One region of the Epilithonimonas pallida genome, then DNA from elsewhere that is predicted to be linked to it. Evidence: riboswitches for the same ligand, from Rfam matches in the RefSeq annotation. Region 1 holds a riboswitch; the other holds the start of a gene.
What was found. Region 1 has a riboswitch for S-adenosylmethionine ahead of QOL71_RS16690 (TonB-dependent receptor plug domain-containing protein). Riboswitches for the same ligand answer to the same signal wherever they lie in the genome.
Positions count from the first base shown of each region.

Region 1 (3,427 bases):
TCCCGGCAATGCTGCACCAAAAAAGTCGGTTGGTTTATCAGAACTTGATGTTGTCGGTGTCTGTGGATTACCATAAATATCGTAAGCCGTGTAAGAAGCTTCTTCACCTGGATTTTCTTTAAAATTCTCGTGACGCTGCTCTGCTCCGAAAGCGACATTCAGACCTTCAAAAACATCAAATTGTTTGCTGAAATCCAAATTAATTGTATTCTGCAAAAATTGCAATCCACCGGCGTTGAAGGAACTTGGAGAATTGAATCTCAAACTTGTATTCCCCGTATTTTCAATCGTATAATCAAAACTGTTCTGCCCGAAGGTGTTACTGAAGTCCACATTCCAGCCGTTCCATTTTCCTTTGATTCCGGCAGACAAAGATACATCCTGAATCTTGGTATGAATCTCCGGCAAATAACCATCGATATACAATCCGGTAAACGTTCTTGCCTGTGTCGGTCTCCTGTAAAATCCACCTGACGCACCATCTCTAATGGAATAACCACCGAAAGTGTAGACTTTCCAATCGTCATTTAACGGTACTTCTATATTTGCAAACAGCTGATGATTGTTCAGTTTCGATTGCCCAACCTGTTGGTTAAAATCTTTTCTGGTTTGACCTCTGTATGCCAACTCCTGATCTGTTAAATAGTTTAACTGATCTGTCGTAAATGCTGATGTTTTAAGAACATTTTGCAAAGCCGTTATGCTATTTGCAGACTGGATGTTAGACTGAAGATTTGGAGAAATCGAATTAAAATAACTAATACCTTGCGCATATTGATGGATCAGATTGACGAAATCCTGTTCACCAGCCGTTCCTTTCAGATTATTGATGTTATTGAAATAAGAAGAAAGATTCACGCCATTTTCCGCAGCTCTTTTTTCGATGGCATTATAAGCATTATATATTGGAGCGCTTTCTGTTCCGGCTCTTCTGGTCGGATCACGAAACTGCGAAGACCACGTAATATTATAAAAACCTCCTCTTTTTCCAATTTTGTTTCCATAATTCAAATCTAATTGAAATTGCTGTCCATCATAATTTCCCGTGTGGTCATTGGCTGCAGGCGTGAGATAACCTCCATAATTCAGTTGGCCTGTCAGTTTTCCTGTATCTCTTTTCAATTGCAGGTTCATAACTCCGGCAATGGCATCAGAACCATACTGAGCCGAAGCGCCATCTCTCAAAACTTCAATTCTGCTCAAAGCAAAAGCCGGAATGGCATTAAGATCCGTTCCCACTGTTCCTCTTCCCGGCGTCCCGTTCACATTGACAAGTGCTGAGGTGTGTCTTCTTTTTCCATTCACCAAAACCAGAGTCTGGTCTGGACCCAAACCTCTTAACTGAGCAGGATCAAGATGGTCAGAACCGTCTGCATTGGTTTGTATGGTTGATGTAAATGATGGTGCAATCGTATTAAGGATCTGATTAATATTAGTTTGAGGCAAAGATTGTTGAATATCTTTCAGGTTGAAAACATCCACAGGAACCGGGCTGTCCGCTTTGGAACGTCCACCGCTTCTGGAACCAACTAAAACCACTTCTTCAATTTGTTTATCAGAAGTAGAATCTTTCACAGGCTTTGTTTCCTGAGCCTGAGTTAAATAAATTCCTGAAAAGAAAACAACTGCAGTAGACAACACAGCTTTTCTTCCGGATCTGTTCATAGTTTTTTGAATCATATCTTTAAATTTTACGTTTTATATAAAAAAGAAAACTTCTCCCAGACAAGTCTGAAAGAAGTTATATTGAGACGGCATCACAACCGTAATTAACATTTTCAACTTATCTTTCCTTTTTTCAAAGGCTGAATGTAACACCTTACCAAATCGGCAGGTTGTCAAGACTTCAATGGGCCAGTTCCCTCGGTCTTTCTTAATAAGTATGACAGCAATTCATTATCACGAGGCAAAAGTATTAACTAAAATCATTATATCATACTATTTTGGTATGATAAATATCATATTCGATTTTTATGACTCAAAAAAGTATTGATAAACTGCTATTTGGCACAAAAATTATTTTTAAATTTTCATGAAAAGTTCTAAACAGAAATATCATATTGGTTGCTCCGGATTCTATAATACAGATTGGAAAGGCTCACTATACCCTGAAGATTCTCAGAATAAAGATTTTCTGAAATTATATTCCAAAACATATAATACGGTAGAAATCAACAGTACATTTTACAGAAAGCCAACAGCAAAAACACTTAAAAAATGGAATGATGAAACGCCAGATGATTTTAAATTCTTTATTAAAATCCCCAAAGCTATTTCCCATTTCGGTTATTCGGAAAGTAAAAAAGATGAATGTTCAGATTTTTGTAAACTGATTGATGAAAATATGGGACACAAATTAGCCGGATTTCTGATTCAATTTCCATCATCTTTTCATTGCACAGAAAACAACATCAACTGGCTCAATAAAACTTTACCTGGCGAGTTTCTAGTTGCAGTTGAGTTCAGACATCAATCCTGGTGGAATGATGAAATTTTCAATTTATTCAAGAAATATCAATGGATTTTTTGCGGCGTTAGTTTTCCCGGAAAAATCCCTGAAGATGTGATTATTACAAATTCCAAAATCGGATATTATCGTCTGCATGGAAAACCGACACTATACAAATCGCCTTATTCGGAAGAATTTCTTGATAATCTCGCACAAGAAATCAGTAATACCAATCAAGAGTTTTACATCTATTTTAATAACACCTGGGGAACTTCTGCAATAGAAAATTCATTATATTTAAAGAAAATTCTTGAATAAGTTGAAAAAATTAGTGGTGTTATCAGGAGCGGGAATTTCTGCCGAAAGTGGGATTAAAACCTTCAGAGATTACAACGGACTTTGGGAAAATTATCGCATCGAAGATGTTGCATCACCCGAAGGCTTTGCAAGAAATCCTAAGTTGGTACTGGATTTTTATAATGCCAGGCGAAGACAATTGAAAGAAGTAGAACCCAACGAAGCACACAAAATTTTAGCCGAACTGGAAAACCATTTTGACGTTCATATCATCACACAAAATGTAGATGACTTGCACGAACGCGGCGGCTCTACAAAGATCATACATCTTCATGGTGAACTCAGAAAAGCAAGATCTTCTTCGGATGAAAATGAAATCCTGGATTGGGAAGAAGACATAATTATTGGTAATTTACATTCCGATGGCTCGCAACTTCGTCCACATATCGTCTGGTTTGGAGAAATGGTTCCGGAAATGGACAATGCAATTAAAATCGCTTCAGAAGCGGATTTATTTTTGGTTATAGGAACATCTATGCAAGTTTACCCGGCCGCTTCGGTTATTAGATATGCGCCGCGGCATTGCGAGATTTTTGTCATCGATCCCAATCTTGAAAACCCCAACTCTTTTACAAAAAATGAGAATTATATTAAATCCTCTGCAACGGAAGGCATGAAACA
Region 1 covers NZ_FXUO01000011.1:16,292-19,718, reverse strand. Annotated here, with positions in the region: gene QOL71_RS16690 (TonB-dependent receptor plug domain-containing protein) at 1-1,665, opposite strand, end outside; SAM riboswitch class I at 1,781-1,883, opposite strand; gene QOL71_RS16685 (DUF72 domain-containing protein) at 2,033-2,767, shown strand; gene QOL71_RS16680 (SIR2 family NAD-dependent protein deacylase) at 2,769-3,427, shown strand, end outside.

Region 2 (3,427 bases), on a different contig from region 1:
GTTACGAAGCGAAAAATTATTGAAAACATAACTTAATGTTCCGGAAAAAACACCTTTGATTCTCGTGATATTTTCTCCTGAAAGATGCAATAATTTAATTGTATCAATTAGAGGTAAACCAGCACCAACATTGGTTTCATAGAGGTATTTCTTTTTATTTTTTTCTAATAATTTCCTGAAATTTCGATATTCTGAGATGGGTAGTGTGTTATAGATTTTGTTGGAACCCACGACATCAAATCCATTCTCCACAAAAACCGGATAACTTTTCACAAAATCCTTACTCGCTGTATTATCTACCATCACCAAATTTTCCAAATGATGTTCATTTACAAAATCTACCAAAGACTGGACACTGGATTCTGTTTGAGAATATTTAATTTTCTGTCTCCAATCGCTTCCGAAACCTGCTTTGTTGAAAGCTACTTTCCTGGAATTGGCAATTGCAACGATTTTCAAATCCACTCTTTTACGATTCAGAATATCATAAGCTGAATCCAGAATCTGCTCAACCAAAGTTCCGCCAACATTACCGTGACCAATTAACGCAAGATGAACGGTTTTCGGTTTTCCGTAGATTTCGGTTTCGATGATATTTTTTGTGATTTCGGTCTGATTTCCGGTTACTACAATGTTGACTCTTCCGGCAGAAGCGATTTGACTCAACAACAAAGGGAAAATTTTATTTCTCTGAAGCTCTGATAAAATCTTGTTATAATTATCCGAAACAAATCCGATCACACTAAGATTTTCAATACTATAAATATTGCTAACGTGACCTTCGGCTTTTTCTTTTTCAAATTCTTTTTTCAAAACATCCACTGCATCCTGCGCATCATCTTCATCGACCAAGACAGAAATTCCGTTTTCAATCGCTTGCTGGGAAATTACACCAACGCTGATTCCGCCTCCATTCAAAGCATTAAAAATACGTGAATCCACGCCGATTTGTCCAAGGAAATCTTTTCCTTCGAAATTCACTAAAGCTTTGTTTCTATAAATATTAATTGCGTTCTTGTCTGTCATCAGTTCAAAAAAATAGGTTTTAAAATTGTGTTCAGTTGTTGGTATTCCATCAGGAAAGCGTCGTGTCCGTGAATAGATTTTATTTCGTGATACTGAACATTTCTGTTTTTATTTAGTAAAAAATCGTAAGTATTCTTAATTTCAAAAGCGGGATAAAAAAGGTCCGAATCTACTGCTACTAAATGGATCTCTGCATTGATATTTTCCAATTCATTTTGCTTTCCATTAATGTTCATCAGAAGATGATTAACGAGTTTGTAAGCCTTTAAACTAAACCTTTCGTTTAATCGTTTTCCGTGAAAATTGAGCCAGTCGTGAGATTTCAGAATTTTCTTTTCGGAATCGATTTCCCGGTTGAATCTTGAGTTAAGTGATTCCGGTGTTCTGTAGCATAACATGGCGTGAACTCTGGCTTTTTCAAGAGGCTTATCTTCTGATTCTAACAAGAATTTCTGAACCAGACATTGAGAATGCAACCAATCCGACGTTTTGAAATCTGTCGCAACCGGGATGAATTTTTCGACTAAATTATTGTCTAAAGCCAGCATTTCCCAACCGATTGAGCCTCCAATTGAGCCTCCAACCAAAGCGAATAAGTTTTTGACTTTAAGTTTTTGCAATCCTTGCAGAAAAACCGATGCAATATCCTGAACTGTGAAATCTTCATAATTATCAATGAAAAATCCGTCAAAACCATTGCCTGGAATATTGAAACAAATTACTGTGAATCGGTTTGTATCAATTAATTTTCCTTCTCCAACCAAAGATTTCCACCAACCATTTTCGCCGGCAACATCAGAGTTTCCTGTCAAAGCGTGATTGATCAAAACAACGGGAGCCGAATACAGTTCTTTTCCGAAAAGCTGATAGCTTAACGGGATATCGAGAACTTTTCCGTTCTGAGTTTCGAAGTGTTGAATGTTGATATGTTGTAGCTTTTTTTCCAATTTTGTCTTGTAAAAAATTGAAAATGCTACAGGAAATGTAGAATAAATGTCTAGGTTATCTTTTCTGCCATTGCAGATAGAATTTAGCACCTTCTTCGTTCCCGAAGGGTTGCCAAGGTTTCACAGAGTCTAATCTCTCCACCTTTCTCGATAACATTTTCAATATGTGAATGAACAAATCTGGGCGCAAAGATAGATAAGAAATTGTTATTTTTCCAAATAAACTGAAAAAAGTCAGTATAAATTTTTTATTAACAATCCAATTTAAGAAATTTATAACAGCAATTGTGTACAATATTTGCTTAACCAACTTCACCAAAAAAATAAACAATGAACATTAATCTTAATAAACAAGTTGCTATTGTTACAGGTTCCAGCAGCGGAATAGGAAAAGGAATCGCTATCAGTCTGGCAAAATCCGGGGCCATTGTTATCGTGAATCATTCATCGGAACATTCTCGTCCGGAAGCTGAAGATACCCTGAAAACCATTGAGGAAAACGGTGGCGAAGGATTGATTATTCAATGTGATGTGAGTAAGGAAGACCAAGTTTTGGCGATGTTTCAAACGACTATTAATCAATACGGAACCGTTGATATTCTCATTAATAATGCCGGTTTACAGCAAGACGCAGCCTTTGTTGATATGACTCTGGAACAATGGCAAAAAGTGATTGATGTAAATCTTACAGGACAATTTCTTTGTTCGCGGGAAGCGATTAAAGAATTCTTAAAACGCGGAATGACCGATAAATCCAAAGCATTGGGAAAAATCATCAACATCAGCAGTGTTCACGAAACAATCCCTTGGGCCGGACACGCTAATTATGCTTCCAGCAAAGGAGCGCTTAGAATGCTGATGCAAACGCTGGCACAGGAATATGGGAAACAAAAAATCCGTGTGAATAATATTTGTCCCGGTGCTATCCAAACACCAATCAACAAATCGGCTTGGGATAATGAAAAATCTCTTGATGCACTAATGACGCTGATTCCGTATGACAGAATCGGGCAACCGGAAGATATTGGGAATTTAGCCGTATTTTTGGCAAGTGATTATTCGGATTATATTACCGGTGCGAGTATCTATGTGGATGGCGGAATGACAACGCTGGAAAGTTTTGCGGATAACGGATAATTAATTGTTAATGATGAATATAAATTATTAATGGTTTTTAATTCGTTGAAAGAAGTGAGAATCTTCAACATAGCCCCGATGGGAACGGCATCCTTTTTTGTTTTTTTTTAGATTCTTCGATAAGCTCAGAATGACAAATGTTGTAAAAAAACAAAAAAGATATAGTGGAGAGCGGGTTGGGATGTTCTAGCAAAGATACAACCGTGTTGCTCCTAATAAAAAGAATAATTATTGTCAAAAAATAATTAGAAAAATGAATGAAGAAGAAAAATTAAAAAATCCGAATTGGAAAAAGTGGGGACCTTACGTGAGCCACC
Region 2 covers NZ_FXUO01000002.1:589,146-592,572, reverse strand. Annotated here, with positions in the region: gene QOL71_RS05885 (ACT domain-containing protein) at 1-1,026, opposite strand, end outside; gene QOL71_RS05880 (alpha/beta fold hydrolase) at 1,026-1,973, opposite strand; SAM riboswitch class I at 2,026-2,130, opposite strand; gene QOL71_RS05875 (glucose 1-dehydrogenase) at 2,304-3,110, shown strand; gene QOL71_RS05870 (MGH1-like glycoside hydrolase domain-containing protein) at 3,364-3,427, shown strand, end outside.
Region 2: linked by a shared signal. The riboswitch ahead of QOL71_RS05880 (alpha/beta fold hydrolase) and the one ahead of QOL71_RS16690 (TonB-dependent receptor plug domain-containing protein) in region 1 are both predicted to bind S-adenosylmethionine.